Regions from separate parts of the Collinsella sp. AM09-41 genome, predicted to be linked through region 2. Evidence: riboswitches for the same ligand, from Rfam matches in the RefSeq annotation. Region 2 holds a riboswitch; the other holds the start of a gene.
The links. Region 2 has a riboswitch for thiamine pyrophosphate ahead of thiC (phosphomethylpyrimidine synthase ThiC). Riboswitches for the same ligand answer to the same signal wherever they lie in the genome.

Region 1 (9,805 bases), on a different contig from region 2:
AAGGCTACAAAAGCTGAACAATAAAGCGCGGAGTCGCCATGCGGCCCCGCGCTTTTCTTTTAGCGCCGGTCCCTGCACCGGCGTGCGGCCTATTTCTCCCCCATTTTGGCCATTTTGCCCTCCATACGGCACTACCGCCGGCAACATCCAGCAGATACGCTGAATCTAGTCGTATAGGCCCTATGAGAACGGGAGCAACCATGGCAGCCTTGTTCACGACCCCCAAACGCAATGACACTACCGCCGGAACCCATGTTGCCGAACCCGACGTTCGCCGTCGCATAGGACTCGCGCACGGCAGCTGGCGCCGCGTGACGCGCCGCATCGTCGTGGGAGCCGTATGCGCGCTCACGGTAAGCTCGCTGCTCATGCCGAGCGTCTCGCTCGCAGCGGAATGGGTCAAGGTCGGCGGCAACAAGTACAACACCGCGGCGAGCGACGAGGCCGGTACCTGGTCGTGGGACGGCGCCGACGACTTGAAGCTCAGCAACTATAACGGCGGCGAGATCCAGGCCGCAGGCAAGCTCAACGTGAATTACTCGGGAACCAACATCGTCACTGCCGAATGGATCGAAAGCATCAACGTTTCTCATGGCACTAACGAGAATGCCGAGCTCAATATCCAAGGCGACGAGGGCGGCACGCTCAGCGTGACATCTACTGAGGACGCTATCCTCTCCACGGGTAATATCAAAATCGACGGAGCCGGATCCGTCAACGCCACGAGCACTGGGTTTGATGCCATCAATGCCGGGGGTGATCTCGCTATCAAAGGTTCGGGCAACGTCAACGCCACGGGCGCATCGGATGGCATCAGGGCAAACGGCAATATCACGATTGACGACAGCGGAGCCGTCACCGCCAGGGCTACCAAGGACAAGGGTATTGGAACCGACAAGAACCTCACCATAAAGGGTGGCGGGGCAGTCGAGGCAAGCTCAGCCGATGGTGAGGCCCTTTGGAGCGGCGGCAATATCAACATCTCGGACGGCAGCCAGGTCAAGGCAAGCTCCGAGAAAGACGCTGCCATCGAGGCCAAGGGCAGCCTCGCAGCCACAAACGCCTCCCTCAACGTAAACGGTGTTGAATATGGCGTCTATGCCCACAAGGGCATCACCCTCGATCATGCAAACGTGACGGTCCGTGCAAGTAAAGGCAGATACGGTGGCGCCATCGCCCTCTTCACCTACCAGGACGACATCGTCGTCAAGAACGGCTCCACCGTGGACGCGTTTGCGGAAGGCGAGGTTTCGGCTGCATTCTCCACCAGAAACGATCGACCCAACGAGAAGGGTGGCCACATCTACATCAGCGACTCCGTTGTCAAGGCCATAGCCCGCTATGTCGAGAACGGCGACGGCCCCATCCCCTACAGCGAAAACCAAGATGGCGAGACGAGGCGCGAACCCCAAGGCGAGAACATCGGCATCATCGCCCAGACCAGCGAGGGCGTCACACCCGCAGTCATCTCGATCATCCGCAGCAAGGTAACGGTCGAAGGAGATACAGCGGCAATCTTTGCCCGTGCCATGAGCGCTGACGGCAAGACAATCGGCACCATCAAGATTGAGAACGCCGCCATCCAGACGCCCGAAGGCGGCAAGGTCATTGACTATCGCAAGCTCCGTGACGGCATCTACGAAGCAGGCCAAGCCATCGGCACGGGCGACGCCACGGTCGACTCCCTCTATATCAAAGCAGTCGCCAAAAGCACGACCATCGCACCTCCCGAGGTAGCCAAGCCGGAAGACCCCAAGCCCGACGAGACCAAGCAGAACCCCAAGCCTGAGGGCTCAAAGCCGACCAAGGCCGTTGCGGCTTCAACCACGAAAGCCAAGACTACCGGCGTGCTCGCGGCAACCGGCGACACCTCGGGTGCGGCCATCGTGGCAACCGTCCTTGCGGGAACAGCCGCTATCGCCGCAGGCACCATGGCGAGCCGTAAGCGCTCTTAGACGCCTCTGCGCACATGGCAGCTCCCGCGAAGGCCCCGAGCCCCAGCACCGTTTAACAACGCCACCGCCGAGCTCCCCTCCGGCGGTGGCGTTTTCCATATGCGTCCGCAGGGGATGCACGAGATTGTCTTTGGTCTAGCCCAACCGGCATACGCTGGCGTGCGACAATTGGGGCTGCCGATATCACAACACTGAGAGAAGCCCGTCATGGAAGCGCATCAAAAGCAGATAACCGTTTATTCGAATCATACGGAAAGCGCGCCTGTCATCTACCTTCCTGTGGTCGTGGGCGACGGCAGCGAGGTTTATAAGTGTTGCCGAGAGCTCGACTGTCCGCCATTCGCCCTCGTCACCATTGGCGGGCTCGATTGGAATCGCGAGCTGAGCCCCTGGGCATGCGACGGGACCGTACGCGATGCCGAGCCTTTCGGCGGCCAAGCTGCCGGTTTTCTTGATGAGCTGCTGAATCAGATAATCCCCCAGGTCGAGTCATCGCTTCCTCAGCCGCCCACCTGGCGTGGCATTGCCGGTTACTCGCTCGCGGGCCTCTTCGCACTCTGGTCCCTCTGGCAAACCGACGCATTTGACCGCGCCGCGAGCGCATCGGGGTCGCTATGGTTTCCCGACTTTGTCGATCGCGCCAGCACGGCGCCATTTGCCGGCAGCCCGCAGGCTGTCTATCTGTCGCTCGGTAAAAAGGAGACCAAGACTCCCAACCGCATGATGCGGCACGTACTCGACGATACGCGCGCAATGGAAAAGCTGCTCGGCGAACGTGGTATTCCCACGACGCTGGAGCTCAACCCCGGCAATCACTTTTCCCAGACCGACTTGCGCATGGCCCGCGGCATCCACTGGATACTGACGCATTAAAAATGGTGCCCACGCGCATATACGCATGGGCACCATATCTTGTTTTAGCTGGACGCAGTTGTTACTCAGCAGCCTCCTCAAGCTCGGAGACGTCAAACTCAAAGTCGTTACCCGGCAGGATGGCGTTGAGCACGATGCCCACCAGCGAGCCCACGGCAAGGCCGGAAAGCGAAATCGTCACGCCGCCCAGCTCAAGCACGATGGCGCCGGCGGTGCTGTACGCAATGCCGAGCGAAAGCACGAGCACCAGGGCGGCCACCAGCACGTTGCGGTTGTTTTGGAAATCGACCTGGTTCTCGATGAGGTTGCGGACGCCCACGGCGCTGATCATGCCATAGAGCACGAGCGACACGCCGCCGATTACACACGCCGGCATGGCCGCAATGACAGCCGCGAACTTGGGGCAGAACGAGAGCGCAATGGCACAACATGCGGCAATGCGAATCACGCGCGGGTCAAACACACGCGTTAGGGCAAGCACACCGGTGTTCTCGCCATAGGTGGTGTTAGCCGGAGCGCCAAAGAGCGATGCGAGAATGGTCGCCAGGCCGTCGCCAAGCAGCGTGCGATGCAGGCCAGGATCGGCGATGTAGTTACGCTCGCAAGTGGAGCCGATAGCCGAGATGTCACCGATATGCTCGATCATGGTCGCAAAGGCCAGCGGCATAATGGTGATGATGGCCGTCGTGGCAAGACCGCTATCGAACTGCGGGCCAAAGAGCGCAAACACGGTGTTATCCCACACGACGGGCAAGCCAACCCAGGGAGCGGCTGCGACGCCCGAGAAATCAACCTCGCCGAGCGCAGTCGCAACGGCATAGCTCACCACAACGCCCAGCAGAATCGGCACGATCTTGACCATGCCACGGCCCCAGATGTTGCAGATGACGATCACCGCCACAGCGACAACGGCAACAAGCCAATTGGTCTGGCAGTTGGCGATGGCAGAGCTTGCCAAGATCAGGCCGATGGAAATGACGATGGGGCCAGTCACTACCGGCGGGAAGAAGCGCATAACGCGCTTGGCACCAAACGCGCGAAACAGGGCCGCCAGCACCGGATAGAGCAGGCCGGCACAGGCTACACCTAGGCAGGCGTAGGGCAAAAGCTCGGCCTCGCCGTTGGGCGCGATGGCGGCATAGCCCGCGATAAAGGCAAACGAAGATCCCAAAAACGCTGGCACCTTGCCGCGCGATAGGAAGTGGAAGAGCAGCGTGCCCAGGCCGGCAAACAAAAGGGTCGCCGACACCGAGAGACCGGTGAGCACGGGTACGAGCACCGTGGCACCGAACATCGCGAATAGATGCTGCAGACCGAGTAGGAACATGCGCGGGCGACCGAGCGACGACGCATCGTAGATGGCATCGGCGACGGCGGGCGTCGAGGATTGGGACATGGATGTCCTTTCATAATGGAAGGGCGCTCGGGCATATCGGATTACCTGCCCGAACGATACGATCCGAACCATTGTACGCGATGCATGCCGCTCCGACCACGACGCCCCCTGCGAACGGCAGCACTACTTCCAGATGCGCTCGGCGATGCGTTTGACCAGGGCGATCTTTGCCCACTGCTCGTCCTCGGTCAGCTTGTTGCCAATCTCGCAGCTGGCAAAGCCGCACTGGGGAGACAGATACAGGTTCTCGAGCGGCACGTACTTTGCGGCTTCGCGGATGCGCTCGACGATAACATCCTCGTTCTCGAGCTCTGCGGCCTTGGTGGTCACCAAGCCCAGCACGACCTTCTTGCCCGGGGCAACGTAGCTGAGCGGCTCAAAACCGCCGGCGCGCGGCGTATCGAACTCCAGGTAGAATGCGTCGACATCCTCATGTGCAAACAGGTACGGCGCGATGGGGTCATAGCCGCCCTCGAAAGCATAGGTAGAGTGGTAGTTGCCGCGGCACACGTGCGTGTTAATGACGAGGTCGTCGGGCTTGTCCTCGATGGCGGCGTTGTTGAGCGCCACGCCCAGCTCGCTCACCCTTTGCAGGTCAACCGGGCTCATGCCAGTCTTGGACACAAAGTCGGTATCGCAGTAGATGCCCCAGGTGCAGTCATCAAACTGGATGTTGCGGCAGCCCGCGGCATACAGGTCAGCAATCACGGTGCGGTATGCTGCGGCAATGGCATCGACGAGTTCTTCGTCGGTCTTGTAGACGGCGTGCAGACTCTCCTGCTGGCCATCGCAGCGGTCGAGTGTGACTTCGGAGAACGTCTGGATCGGCGCCGGAATGGTCTGGCGCGCGACCTGGCCCTCTCCCTCGAGCGACTTGATAAATTTGAAGTGCTCGACGAACGGATGATTCTCACCGCTAATGGGACCGGTTACCACGGCGGTGTCGGCGGTAGTCTCCTCATCGTGGAACATGTAGCCCGTGCGCGAGGCGCGGCGCTCAATGCCGTTGAGGCCCCACATAAAATCGAGGTGCCAGTAGCTGCGGCGGAACTCGCCATCGGTAATCACCTGCAGGCCGGCAGCCTTCTGCTTGGCCACTAAGTCGCGGATGGCCTCGTCCTCGACGGCCTTAAGGCCGGAAGCGTCGAGTTTACCCGCGACATAGGCGGCACGGGCGTCCTTTACAGCCTGCGGACGAAGAAAACTGCCGACGATATCGGCACGAAACGGCGCGTTCGGTTGAATCGAAGTGCTCATAGATATCTCCCTTTGCATTGGTTGCTTTACTGGGACAGAGTATGAGCGCTCATATGGACATCGTAAAATATGCGTTTATATCAGTTTGATATAGATGCTTCCTATATTAGTTGGGACTGCCATAAAGAGATTTGACCCGTGCAGAACGCAGCAGTCTAGATGTGCTGACGAATCGCTTCGATATAGGCCTGCCCGTAGCGCGTAAGTGTCGTGTTCTTGCGCGTGATGATGCCGATCTCCATGTACTCGTCTACATCGAGCGGAATGGAGATAATGCCGGGGCCGTTAAGTTCATGGCTGATCACGCCCGAACACACCGTGTAACCGTTAAGGCCCATAGCTAGGTTGAACAGCGTCGCACGGTCGCGCACGCGGATATTCTTGCGGCGCTCAAAGGTCGAGGTCAGCTCCTCGGAATAGTAAAACGAGTTGTAGCTGCCCTGCTCATAGGACAGGAACGGGTAGTCTTCCAAGTCCTCGAGCGTCACACTCGAGCGACCCGCCAGCGGATGGTCGGAGCACACAAAGACATGCGGCGTAGCGCAGAAGAGTCCTTCGAATACGAGCTCGTTGGCCGCCAGCATGCGCTCGATGACCTCGCGATTGTGCTCCGACAGATACAGGATGCCGAGCTCGCTTTTCATATGCGCGACGTCCTCGATAATCTCGTGGGTCTGCTCCTCGCGCAGGGTAAAGTCGTAGCGCGCGGCATCGAACTCGCGGATCACATCGACAAATGCATTAACGGCAAAGGAATAATGCTGGCAGCTCACACTAAAGTGCGGCACCTGCTCGGACGTGCCTTTGTACTTGCCCTCGAGCAGGTCGGCCTGGTCGAGCACCTGGCGCGCGTAGCCCAAGAAGGTCTCGCCTTCCTCGGACACAATGACGCCCTTGTTGGTGCGCTCAAAGATGTGTACACCCATCTCGTTTTCGAGATCGCGAATTGACGCGGTAATCGAAGGCTGCGACACAAAGAGCCGGCGCGAGGCCTCGGTGATGCTGCCGCATTCGGCAACTTTGACGACATATCTGAGCTGCTGGAGCTTCATGGCTTTCTCCCTAGACGTTCGTGACGTCGAAACCCGTCGCGTCCATCTGACGCATAAACGACGGCATCTCCCCCGTCGCGGCGCAGGCGGCAATCTGATGCAGAGCCCCGGCAACCGCATCATCTGCCGCAGCGCCGATATGCCAGCGCGCGGCAGCCGTGACGGCCTCGTTGGCATTGGCGACTGCAACGGAATTGGGAACGGCATCGATCATGGGCAAATCGTTATCGGAATCGCCGAATACGGCCACCTCGTCGGGCGTCAGGCCCAAAGCGCGCGCCAGCTCCAGCGCAGCACAGCCCTTGTCCCAGCCGGTCGGAAGAACGTCGAACAGGCGCACGCGGTTGTTGGGAAACACGAGCGAGAGCTCCGGCACCTCGGCGGCAACACGCTCGCGCAGCTCGGCGAGCTCCTCGCGCGAACGGGCACTCCAGATATTCGCCTTGTATACCGGGGCATCGTCAACGACAGGGCGACAGGGAGCCTCTTCGCCCTTGAGCCACGCGTTGCCGCCTGACTCCATGGCGCGACGCACACGCTCGGGATCGCTTGTCACGCAATAGGCGTCGTTGTCCCAAAAGTCATCACCCAGACGGTAGACCTTCAAATAGGTATCGTCGGTCTCTTGCTCCAGGTAGTCGGCCAGGCGCATAAGGGCATCGTTATCAGTTGCGCGCGAGGCAACCGCCTCGCCATCGACAAACATCACCTGGCCGTTGCAAAACGCACCGGTCGAGAAGCACTCGGAGCGATTGCGGAACATCCAGCTCATCGCGGACGGCTGGCGACCCGAAACCGGGCCAAAATGCAGGCCCGCCGCCTGCATGGCATGAATGCCCTCGATGGCGCAGTCGCTGGCGCCATCGTGTCCAGCAGGAATCAGCGTATCGTCCATATCGGTCAGAACAAGTTTGATCATAAGGTCCCCTCGGTCATTCTTTATCCCGTCTATTGTAACGACCTGCCAATAAGGGACAGGTTTATCTTGGCAGGTTTTATCTGGGAAAATGCAGCGCCCCTGTTGCCACCTGCCAAAATAAACCTGTCCCATATTGGCAGGTGCGCTAGTATAGGGAACAACAGATTCGATGCGGGAGTGCCGGCGGTGCAAACCACAAGGCTGAGAGGGCATAGGGCCCAATCCTTTGAACCTGTCAGTTAATGCTGGCGTAGGGAGCGTGCCGCCTTTACAGGGGCGCTGTCTATGCACAGCGCCCCTTTTCTATGCCAAGGAGGCATGTGCAGTGATTGATTCGGAACAGCTTAAGCAACATATGGTCAAGGCCGTAGAGGAGATTCGAGCCACCAATCCGATGGCCGGCTCCATCACCAACACGGTGACGATCGACTTTGTCGCCAACGCGCAGCTCGCCGTGGGCGGTTCGGCCGCCATGGTCTATCTGCCCGACGAGGGCGAGGCGCTCGTTGCCGGCGGCGCCGCCATCTATCTCAACATGGGCACGCTCTTCCCCATCTACGAGCAGACGATTCCCCGCGCGGCCAAGGCGGCACACGACGCCGGCAAGCCCTGGGTGCTCGATCCGGTGGGTCTGGGCATCGGTAGCCTGCGCACCCAGCTGGTAAACGAGCTCAAGCAGTACAAGCCCGCCATCGTACGCGGCAACGCCTCCGAGATCATCGCACTCTCCGGCCTGTGGGGTCTTGAGGGCGAGTCGGCCGATCTGAGCCGCGTACGTGGTGTCGATACCACCGACACGGTCGACGCCGCCCGCGATGCCGCCGTGGCGCTCGCTCGCTACACCGGCGGCGCCGTTGTGGTCTCGGGCGAAGTCGACCTGATTACCGACGGCACGACCGTGGCCAAATCCCACGGCGGCAGCCCGCTCATGTCCAAGATTACCGGCTGCGGTTGCTCGCAGGGCGGCGTGCTGGCCGTGTACGCCTGCGCTGCCGATCCGTTTACGGCAGCCGTCTGCGGTACCGCCGTCTACAACGTCGCCGGCACGCGTGCCGCCGCCGTCGCCGATGCCCCGGCAAGCTTTAAGGTCGCCTTTATCGACGAGCTCTACCGCGCAACCGCCCAAGACATCGCCGATAACCAACTCGAGCTCGAGGAGGCATAAGCCATGTCCGAGCCCGCAACCAATGCCGGCATGAACACGCTCGTCGCTGTGGCCATCGCCCCGTGCGGCACCGGCGATGAACTGTCCGCCGAGGTCGCCGAGGTCGTGCGCGTCATTCGCGAGAGCGGCCTTCCCAACCGCACCACCTCGATGTTCACCGAGATCGAGGGCGACTGGGACGAGGTCATGCAGGTCGTGCGCGACGCGACCTTTGTGTTAGCGAACAAGGGCATCCGAACCGAAGTCGTGCTCAAAGCCGATATTCGACCTGGATTTACCGACACCATGACCGGCAAACTCGAGCGCATGGAAGCGCAGATCAAAAAGCAGGAGGAAGCACGATGAGCATCCGCGACAACCTTGATATCTCGGCCTATCTGGTGCTCGGCCCCGAAAACACCCTCGGACGCCCCGTGGGCGATGTGGTGGCCCAGGCGCTCGACGCCGGCTTTACCTGCATTCAGGTGCGCTCCAAGGTGGCAAGCGCCCGCGAGATCATTGCGCTGACCGGCGACGCCGCGCAGGCAATCGCACAGGCCGGCAAGACCGGTCAGGTCGCCTTGCTAATCGATGACCGCCTTGACTGCGTACTCGCCGCACGCGAGCAGGGCATTGCGGTCGACGGCGTGCACGTGGGCCAGAGCGATATTCCCGTCGAGGTCTGTCGCAAGCTGCTGGGCCCCGACGCCATCGTGGGCCTTTCGGCCCGTTGCGAGGAAATGCTCGAGTACGTCAAGACCGCCGACATGAGTCTGGTCGACTACCTGGGCATCGGCCCGCTCCACGAGACCGAGACCAAGCGCGACTGCGGACGCGCAGCCGATGGCTCCATCATCACCAAGAGCTTTGAGGACCTGGCCGCACTCCACGCGGCAAGCCCCGTGCCCATCGTGGTGGGCGGCGGCGTTAAGACGGCCGACTTGCCGCAGCTTAAGGCAACCGGCGTCGACGGCTTCTTTGTGGTGAGCGCCGTCTGCAGCGCCGACGATCCCTACGCCGCGGCCAAGGAGCTTGTCGACACCTGGCAGCAGGCATAGGCATAGGCCGAACAGCTGATTCGCAGCCTCATATCTTCAGCAATGGAAAGCGCATCCCAGTTTGGGCCTCCATTCCGGGATGCGCTTTCCGTATGCGACCCTTACCCCGCCAGATACGCTTCCAACGCCGGCAAAGTCGCCTCTGCATCGT
Region 2 (9,805 bases):
AGCTGATACATGTCGCGGTCGCCGGTCACCAGCAGCATGTCGCAGCCGGCCTCCTCGCCCAGGCGCGCCATGGTTCCCAGGATATCGTCGCCTTCCCAGCCCTCGGACTGCAAAATGGGCACGTTGAGCGCGGCGAGCAGCTCCTTGATCATGGGGAACTGCGCGTGCAGGTCGGGGTCCATGGGCGGGCGCTGCGCCTTGTACTGCGGCAGCATCTCCATACGCACACGCGGCTTGCCCTTGTCAAACGCCACGACAACGCCGTCGGGATTAAAGGCATCGATCATCTTGAGGAACATGTTCAGAAAACCAAAGATCGCGTTGGTGGGGCGACCGTCCGGCGCGTTCATGGTCGGCGGCACGGCGTGGAAGGCGCGATGCATGAGCGAGTTGCCGTCGATGACGGCAAAGGTACGGCGCTTTTCAGACATATTGAATACCTCGCTTTGGGCTGGGCACGGTTTGCTCACACCAGTTTACACGCTCCCCGCCCCGCGGCCACCGCACATCAGGCTTCCCTGCCGCCGCGGGCCCGCGCGTGATACGATGGCTCACGGTACATCAACCAGCACGATCGATCCGAAAGGAGCCTGCGTCATGGAGCGTCCCAGCGCATGGAAAAAGTACACGCCACAGCAGATCGAGGAGCTCGAGGAGCTTTGCCGCGGCTATAAGCAGTTTTTGAGTGAGAACAAGACCGAGCGCCTGTGCGTCAAGGCCGGTATCAAGATGGCCGAGGAGGCGGGCTACGTCAATCTGGAGACCGTGATCGCCGAGGGCCGCGCGCTCAAGGCCGGCGACAAGGTGTACGCCGCCAACCACGGCAAGGACCTCATGCTCGTCAACCTGGGCACCGCCCCGCTCGAGCAGGGCTTTAACATCCTGGGCGCCCACGTGGACTCGCCGCGCCTGGACCTCAAGCAGAACCCCGCCTTCGAGGCCGGCGACATGGCTTATCTCGACACGCACTACTATGGCGGCGTCAAGAGCTACCACTGGGTCGCTTCCCCGCTCGCACTCGTGGGCGTCATCTGCAAAAAGGACGGCACCACCGTCGACATCAACATCGGTGACAAGGCCGACGACCCGGTCTTTACCATCTCCGACCTGCTGATCCACCTCTCGAGCGAGCAGATGGCCAAGCCCGCCAAGGACGCCGTCGACGCCGAGATCCTCGACGTGATCGTGGGCGGCCGCCCCGTCAAGTTTGACGAGGACGACAAGGACGCTCCCAAGGAGCCCGTCAAGCAGATGTTCCTGGATATCCTCAAGGAGCAGTACGACGTCGAGGAGGAGGACTTCCTCTCCGCCGAGATCGAGGTCGTGCCCGCCGGCCCCGCCCGTGACATGGGCCTCGACCGCTCCATGATTCTGGGCTATGGCCACGACGACCGTGTCTGCGCCTATCCGTCCATGCTCGCCCAGATCAACGTCGCCAACGTGGAGCGCACGAGCATCACACTCATCGTCGACAAGGAGGAGATCGGTTCCGTGGGTGCCACCGGCATGACGAGCCGCTTCTTCGAGAACACCGTCGCCGAGATCATGACGCTCGCCGGCGAGGATAGCCCGCTGGCCCTGCGCCGCGCGCTCGCCCGCAGCCGCATGCTCTCCTCCGACGTGTCCGCCGGCTTCGACCCGGGCTACGCCGGCAAGTTCGAAACCAAGAACGCAGCCTTTATGGGTCGCGGCCTGTGCTTTAACAAGTACACGGGCAGCCGCGGCAAGGGCGGCTCTAACGACGCCGACGCCGAGTATGTGGCCCTCATCCGCGACATCATGGACGAGGCCGGCGTGGACTTCCAGACCTGCGAGCTCGGTCGCGTCAACGCGGGCGGCGGCGGCACCATCGCATACATCATGGCTAAGTACGGCATGAACGTCATCGACTCTGGCGTTGCCGTCCTGTCCATGCACGCCCTGTGGGAGGTCGCTAACAAGGCCGATATCTACGAGGCCTATCGCGGCTACAAGGCCTTCATCGAGCGCGCGTAACCAACCCTTCATCAGTTGCGGTGAAATACAGACTAAACTGGCCCATAAACGGCCAAAACAGACCGTATTCCACCGCAACTTCCTTTTTGGCAGAGGAGAGTCCATGCTGCAGGTCGTCATTTCGCCCGCCAAGCAGATGTGCGCGGCCCAAGATGCTTTTGAAGTCCTGGGCATTCCACCCTTTGCGCGCGAGACGGCTCGCCTCCACCGCGCACTGCTAGATATCGAGCGGAATGAAGGCAGCGACAGCCTGCAGGCGCTATGGAACGTGAGTGACAAACTGCTGGGGCCTTGCCTCAACACCCTGCATGAGTTCGGGCCCATCCTGAAAAACGGCGATCTCGACAATCCCGCACTCGCCTGTCACCTCTCCCCTGCCGTCATGTCCTACCACGGCATTCAATACCAGAGCATGGCGCCCGAGGTGATGGATTCCGCGCAGCTCGCATGGCTGCAAGACCATCTGTGGATCCTCTCGGGCCTTTACGGGTGCGTTCGCCCCTTTCATGCCGTCGAACCATATCGGCTGGAAATGGGCGCGAAGCTCGCCGTTGACGATGCCCGAGACCTCTATGCGTTTTGGAGCGACAAGCTCGCGCGGGCTATCGCCCCGGCAGGCTCAAACACCACGATCGTCAACCTCGCCAGCGTAGAGTACGCCAAAGCCGTTCTGCCCCATCTCGCGGGCGACGCCACGGTCGTCACGTGCCTCTTTGGCGAAGGCATCCGCAACGGCAAGCCCATCCAGCGCTCGACCGCCAGCAAAAAGGCACGTGGTTCCATGGTGCGCTGGATGGCAGAAAACAAGCTCGAGGATGTAAGCGGGCTCACCGCGTTTGACGTTGGTTATCGTCACTTTCCCGAGCTTTCAAATAAGAACACTTTGGTCTTCCTGAACGAACAGACCTTGTAGGACCACCGCTACTTTTGAATGTGCTGCCTAGGCACGGCGTCTATTCCGCCAAGCCGTCGGCTTTGGCAACTTCGTTTGTCGAGCCATTTTGGTAGGTAATCTTAACGTGCTCTACCTCGGACACCGCAACACCCGATGGGGGCTCCAAGCGCCATTCCGTCAGCGCGATATCCATAGTCGTAGGCACGTCGCCCTGATTCTTGAGCTTCACCGTCAGCGTTTTGAGCGCCGCATCATACGTCACGCGTTCGATTTCTTCGCCCGGAATAGACCCGCCGCTCAACTGCAGCTGCACAAACTCGTCGCGCGGATACCAATAGTCGCCCGGCGCGGCAACGGTATTGCCGCCCGTAACCTTCACTGTCATGATCGGCAGGGCATCGTCGGCCTCGAACTCCCATGCAGCGCCGCCGTGACCGCCAAACGTCCAGATACAAAAGGCAATCACCAGCACGGCAAGCACCGCAAAACCAATCGCGACAAGGCCATGGTGCGCACGGCTTTCCTCGGCCGATACATCCCATTGCGTCTCTCGATATAGATGCTTGTCTTCCATGTTCGCCTCCCCACAGGCACGCTCGTTAGGCCAATCGTACCCATTCGAGCTATACTTGAGCCCATTACATAAACGGGGAGCTTGCAGGACAAGACGGCAGGCTGAGACTGGGCGCGCCCGCCCTGACCCGCAAACCTGATATGGGTAATGCCAACGAAGGGAGCCGTGCCAATGAGCACACAGACCGAGCCCAAGCTCGTCACGCAAATCGACTTCGCCCGCGCCGGGCAGATCACGCCGCAGATGAAGGAAGTCGCCGAGCGAGAGCATCGCGACCCCGAGTACATCCGCGAGCGCGTGGCCGACGGCCGCATCGCCATTCCCGCCAACATCGTGCACATCAAAAAAGGCATGCGCGCCTTTGGTGTCGGCGAGGGCCTGTCTACTAAGGTCAACGTCAACCTGGGCATCTCGGGCGATAAAGCCGATGCCGCCGAGGAATGGAAGAAGGTCAAGATCGCCGAGGACTTTGGCGCCGACGCCATCATGGACCTTTCCAACTCGGGCAAGACGCGCCAGTTCCGCCAGCAGCTCATCGACGAGACGCCGCTCATGGTGGGCACCGTCCCCATGTACGACGCCATCGGCTACATGGAAAAGCCGCTGGTCAAGCTTACCAAGGATGACCTGTTCGAGGTCGTGCGCGCGCACGCCGAGGACGGCGTGGACTTTATGACCATCCACTGCGGCATCAACAAGTCGGTCACCAAGACCTTTAAGGAGACCGGCCGCTTGATGAACATCGTGAGCCGCGGCGGCTCGCTGCTGTTTGGCTGGATGGAGGTCACCGGCAACGAAAACCCCTTCTACGAGTACTTTGACGAGCTGCTCGAGATCTGCCACGAGTACGACGTGACGATTTCGCTCGGCGACTCCTGCCGCCCGGGCTGCCTCTACGACTCCAACGACGCCACCGAGACCGCTGAGATGATCGAGCTGGGCAAGCTGTGCAAGCGCGCTTGGGCTGCCGGCGTCCAGGTCATGGTCGAGGGTCCGGGTCACATGGCGCTCGACGAGATCGCCGCCAACATGAAACTGCAGAAGCGCCTGTGCCACAATGCCCCGTTCTATGTGCTCGGGCCGCTGGTGACCGATATCGGCGTGGGTTACGACCACATCACCGCTGCCATCGGCGGCGCCATCTCCGCCAGCTCCGGTGCCGACTTCCTGTGCTACGTGACGCCGGCCGAGCACCTGTGCCTGCCCAACGCCCAGGACGTGCTCGATGGCCTCATGGCCACCAAGATTGCCGCGCACGCCGCCGATATCGCCAAGAAGGTGCCGCACGCCCGCGACATGGATGACAAGATGGGCCAGGCACGTCGCAAGCTCGACTGGGATGCCATGTGGAAGTGTGCTCTCGATCCGGTCACCGGTAAGAAGCGCTACGAGGAATCCCCCGCCGCCACCGAGGGCACCTGCACCATGTGTGGCAAGATGTGCGCCGTCCGTACCGTCAACAAGGTGTTCGAGGGCACGACGATCGATCTTGGCATGGAGGATTAACGCGTCATTGGAGCCACAATCGGCAACAAGGTGCTCGTCAATTGTTGACATGTGAACATTTGTTTATATTTACGTAAAGATTGCACCGCCCGCCCGGGATCGGCATACAGCCGGCCCGGGCATCTTTATAATGCGGATTGAAGACCCATTTGAATCCGACCGAACGAGGGAGCGAACATGGATCGCAGCAAGGTACCCGCCGTTCTATCCATCGCGGGATCCGATTCCAGCGGCGGTGCCGGCATTCAGGCCGACATCAAGACCATCACGGCGCACCGCCTGTATGCCGAGACGGCCATCACCGCCATCACAGCGCAAAACACACTGGGCGTCACCGCCGTGCAGGATATCTCGCCAGATATCGTAGCCGCGCAAATTGACGCTGTCTTTGACGATATCCGCCCGAGTTCCGTCAAGATTGGCATGGTCTCCTCTGCCGAGATTATCGAAGTCATCGCAGACCGCTTGAGCGCTTGGAACGCAACCAACGTGGTCGTCGACCCCGTCATGGTCGCCACCTCGGGCGCGCGCTTGATTGCCGAGGATGCCTCCGAGGCACTCACCCGCCGCCTGTTCCCGTTGGCAACGGTCATCACGCCCAACATTCCCGAGGCCATGACGCTGCTCGACTACGAGGTCGATTCCGAGCGCACGCAACAAAATGCCGCTATGCTCCTCACCCGCCGCTTTGGCTGCGCAGCCTTGGTTAAGGGCGGTCATTTTGTCAACGAGGCTAACGACGTACTGGCCGAGCCTGCGCCCCTCGATGACGAGGGCAACCACCTGGGCGATCCGCTCACTACGTGGTTTCGCCACAAGCGCATTGAGACCAGCAACACGCACGGCACCGGCTGTACGCTCTCATCCGCCATCGCTTGCGCGCTGGCCCAGGGCATGGAACTTGCCGACGCCATCAACGCCGGCAAGGCCTACCTGACCGGCGCTCTCGCCGCCGGCCTGAACATGGGCAAAGGCTCCGGCCCTGTCAACCACATGTGGCAGTACTAAATAGCCAGTAACCTGCCAAAAAAAGACAGGCTACCTTGCACCAAAAACCGTCGCAACATTCGATGAAAATCGTGCAAACGCGAAAAATCATCGGATGTTGCGACGGTTTGATTTTAGATAGCGGTCGAGCAAAGGACCGGGGCGCCTATTCGTCGGCGAGCTGGATGCCGAGCAGGCCCGAGAGTGCCAACGCCTGCTCGGCATTAACCGTCAGGCCACGCAGCTCATGGTAATCGCCCGAAACAACGGGCGCTGCAAATGTACAGCGCGACACATCAACGCCGGAAAGCGACGTCTTGAACACATCAACACGCGTCAGGTCACAGCCATCCAGGCGTATCTGACCCAGCTTGGCACCCTGAAACGCAGCCTCTCTCAGACGTGTATCGCATGCTGTCATAGGGCCAATGCGTCCCTCCGAAAGGTTCGTATAGCTCAAATCGCACGATCCAAACGACACGCTCGACAGGCGCGCCTTGAGCAAGTTGAGTCCCGGTGCCGAGCAGTCAACGAAGTCGCAGCGGCTGAGCCAGCAGCCTTCCATGTTGCAGCGGATAAAGCGGCAACCGCGAAACACCACGTCGCGAAACGTCGAGCCGCTCCAGTCAACGCTATCGAACTCGCAAGATCGGAACACAACGCCATCGAAGGTCGCGCCGTTCGCCACGTCGTAGGCAAGATCCAAATCCTCAAAAGCGGTATTGGAGACGAGCTCATCGCCCTCGGCAAAGAGGTCGATGAGCTCGTCCATGCCCATATGGCAGCCAATCCGTTCGTTTACCCGGGCAAAACCACCACAAAGGTGCCTGTCCCCTTTGCGGTGGCTTGGGGTCGCGCTACTCACCGAGCATCTCTTGGAGCTTGGCTGCCACGGCGTGACCCAGGCTCTCGTGGCTTTCGGGCATCATATGCAGATAGTCGATATCGCCCGGCTCGGCAAACTCCGCTGCATTCAAAAAGTCGCAGCCAAACTGCTTGGCTACGTGCGCATAGTATTCAGCAAAATGCTCCGAGGCCTCGACGGAACGCTCGTCAAAATCGGTCATATATACATCGGCGATTTGCGGCTTGATCTTGATAGGTGCCATCAGCAGAATACGCGGGCAGGGTGCGACATTGGTCCAGGGAAATGCACGCACCGCGCGAATCAGTGCCATGGTGCCACGGGCAATATCGGAGGCCGTCACACCAAAGACCGTCTTGCAATCGTTAGTTCCCAGCATAATAACGATCGCATCCAGCGGCTTATGGGCCTCGAGCAGCATCGGCAGCGCGCGGATGCCGTTAAGATTGGTATCCAGATGGCACATGTCGTCGCGTACCGTCGTGCGGCCGTTGAGGCCTTCTTCAATTACATGCCAGCCCTCGCCTAAGTCACGTTGGGCCACGCCGCACCAGCGCACATCCTGCGCATAGCGCACCGCGGTGCCGTCGCGCATGCCCGCCGGATCGTAACCATAGGTGTTGCTGTCGCCAAAGCATAGAACGTTTTTCATCGTAAGCCCCTCGCTCAGTAAAAAGCCGACGGAAGCAGCCTCTCCCGTCGGCTCGGCCTATCTGTCAGCACGTACCGATTACAGGTACTTGCGCCAATCGTCCTCGTCCTCATCATCCTCGGTAGCAGCCTGGGCCTGCTCGGCGGCGCGAGCTGCCGCAGCGCGAGCGGCAACCTGGGCATAGGACTCCTCGTTGCGCTCGGGGAAGTTTGCCAGCACGTGCTCGAACTTGGCAAAATCCTCATCCCAGCGCGTAGAAGGCACGGCAAAGAAGACCTGCTTGACCTTAAAGTCGCCCGACGCGAGCTCCTTGCGGAAGAGCTCGGCCACGGTCTCTGCGTCAAAGCCGTTGTTGTCGCAGCCCCAAGCGCCCAGCACGAGCTTCTCGCGACCCAGCTCGTCGCAGATGGCAAGCACAAAGCGAATGCGGTCGCGCAGGGCATCCAGCAGAGCATCGTCGCTCACGCGATACTCCTGGCGGGCGCGCTTGACGTTGGGCGCGGCGGCCACGATCACGTCGGCGTATGCATGCACGTGGTTGCGGTCGAAGCGCACCGCAGGCACCACCAGCGCACGGTTTCGGTAAAGCTCGCAGTTGATGTTGCGGCGACGGTTCTCGCCGTACCATTTGCGCTGCTTATCGAGAACGTTGTACAGATACGAATCGGCGCACAGCGTGGCCTCCTGGCCCAGATAACCCTGAATATAGCCACCGCCCGGGTTGGTGAACGAGGCAAAGGCGAGCACGGCCATGTCGCAGAACTGCGCATAGCCACGACCGTTGTCCAGGATGGCCTGCGTGGCGGAGGCATCGAGCACGGTGACCTCGGGCAGAACCGGAGCGGGCTCCTCAGCAGGCGCGGACTCAGCTTCAGCGATTTCCTCGGCAGACTCCTCGACGGGCTCAGGCGCTGCCTCGGTCTCGGGCGCCGCCTCGGTCTCGGCAGCCTCCGCGCCCTCGACGTCCTCGGCAACCTGTTCTTCGGCGGCCACAGCACTCTGAACCTTGGCCTTCATCGCCGCGACAAAGCCGGCAGGCATACCGTCAAACTCGCGAACACCGGCAAGCGAACGCTCGATATCCTTGGCGCACGCTTCGGACACAGTTGCCACGTGACGCTCGGCGGCCTTGGCACGGGCCTCGCGCTTGGGATTGGGCTGACCCGCGCGATTAGACCTGCGGTTACGGTTCCTGTTGTCGACGTCTGCCATACGTGGCCACCTTTCCTGTCGCTGCCGCTATCGGCTTTTTCCATCCATGATACCCCGCCGCATACAAAAAAGACGGCCCCGAAGGACCGCCTTTCGCATCGATTTACACGCACGGCGAGCACCACCGCAATTCGCCACTAGTCGCGACGGCCAAGGATGTTCAGGATGCGCAGGAACACGTTGATAATGTCCACGAACAGATTGGACGCCATGAGCACGGCGTTGGGCAGTGTAGGCGGCACTGTCGTGGCAACATAGGTGTCGTAGCCAATAAAGCCGGCGAACACCACGATCACGATCAGGTCGGTGATGGTCTGCGAGACGCCCATGAACATCAGCACGATCTCAACCAGAATAGTGGCGAGCAGAATGCCAAAACCGATGCCATATACGCGCTGGAAAAACTTGGGGAACGTCACGCCCAAGGCGCCAAAGACAAAGGTGATGGCGGCCGTGGCGATAAAGGCAGTGTTGATGGTGGGCAGGTCGTAGTTGGCAAGGCCAAACGACGCGGTCAGGCCAAAGGTACTCGCAAAGATTACGTAGCCCACAAGGGACAGGCCCACGGACTGTTTGCTGGCAGCAGCCGACATCATAACCATGCCGACGATGGTCAAAATAAACGAGCCAAAGACCAGCGGCAAGGCGGCGCCGCTCATCATCATGCGCGCAAACGACATGGTGCTCGTAAAGTAGGCGCCGGCGCCCATGGCGCAAAAGCCCAAGAAGATCAGGGCAGACATGGTGAGATTGTACGCGCGCGGCGACATCTCCTTGGCGCGGCTTGCGCCGCTCTCGACGGGGCCGTTCTGATAGCCCTGGATATCGTTCATAGGTTCGTCCTTTCAAAAAGCGCCACAAATAACGGCGCAGTAGCTGACAAGATTCCTGTCATTGTACCCGAACGCCGTGCGTCCTTACCTACGGCGCTCGCCCTCAAGCGTACGGTCGAATGCCCACACCCACCAACGCATCAGGTGGGCCTGCGAGCCATCTGGTCGTTCGCGCGTCTGGTCCTCCAGATACAACTCGGTCGCGTGCCCGCCAAAACGCACCTTATAGGTTGCCGTACGGATGCCGTGAACCGTCAGGCCAAACCCAGCGGTCGAGACAATCTCG

Region 1: linked by a shared signal. The riboswitch ahead of thiM (hydroxyethylthiazole kinase) and the one ahead of thiC (phosphomethylpyrimidine synthase ThiC) in region 2 are both predicted to bind thiamine pyrophosphate.

What each region holds. Positions count from the first base shown of each region.
Region 1 covers NZ_QRMJ01000002.1:12,302-22,106, forward strand. The annotation lists gene DW112_RS03110 (hypothetical protein) at 201-1,955, shown strand; gene DW112_RS03115 (alpha/beta hydrolase) at 2,163-2,828, shown strand; gene DW112_RS03120 (uracil-xanthine permease family protein) at 2,890-4,224, opposite strand; gene DW112_RS03125 (5-methyltetrahydropteroyltriglutamate--homocysteine S-methyltransferase) at 4,348-5,481, opposite strand; gene DW112_RS03130 (LysR family transcriptional regulator) at 5,637-6,533, opposite strand; gene DW112_RS03135 (HAD-IIB family hydrolase) at 6,544-7,452, opposite strand; TPP riboswitch at 7,616-7,726, shown strand; gene thiM (hydroxyethylthiazole kinase) at 7,778-8,617, shown strand; gene DW112_RS03145 (thiamine-binding protein) at 8,621-8,962, shown strand; gene DW112_RS03150 (thiamine phosphate synthase) at 8,959-9,654, shown strand; gene DW112_RS03155 (patatin family protein) at 9,756-9,805, opposite strand, start outside.
Region 2 covers NZ_QRMJ01000003.1:35,386-45,190, reverse strand. The annotation lists gene polA (DNA polymerase I) at 1-431, opposite strand, end outside; gene DW112_RS04750 (aminopeptidase) at 598-1,995, shown strand; gene DW112_RS04745 (YaaA family protein) at 2,099-2,908, shown strand; gene DW112_RS04740 (hypothetical protein) at 2,949-3,464, opposite strand; TPP riboswitch at 3,528-3,643, shown strand; gene thiC (phosphomethylpyrimidine synthase ThiC) at 3,636-4,970, shown strand; gene thiD (bifunctional hydroxymethylpyrimidine kinase/phosphomethylpyrimidine kinase) at 5,148-5,978, shown strand; gene DW112_RS04725 (pentapeptide repeat-containing protein) at 6,124-6,729, opposite strand; gene DW112_RS04720 (SGNH/GDSL hydrolase family protein) at 6,815-7,474, opposite strand; gene DW112_RS04715 (TIGR02452 family protein) at 7,553-8,686, opposite strand; gene DW112_RS04710 (Bax inhibitor-1 family protein) at 8,824-9,519, opposite strand; gene DW112_RS04705 (hypothetical protein) at 9,604-9,805, opposite strand, start outside.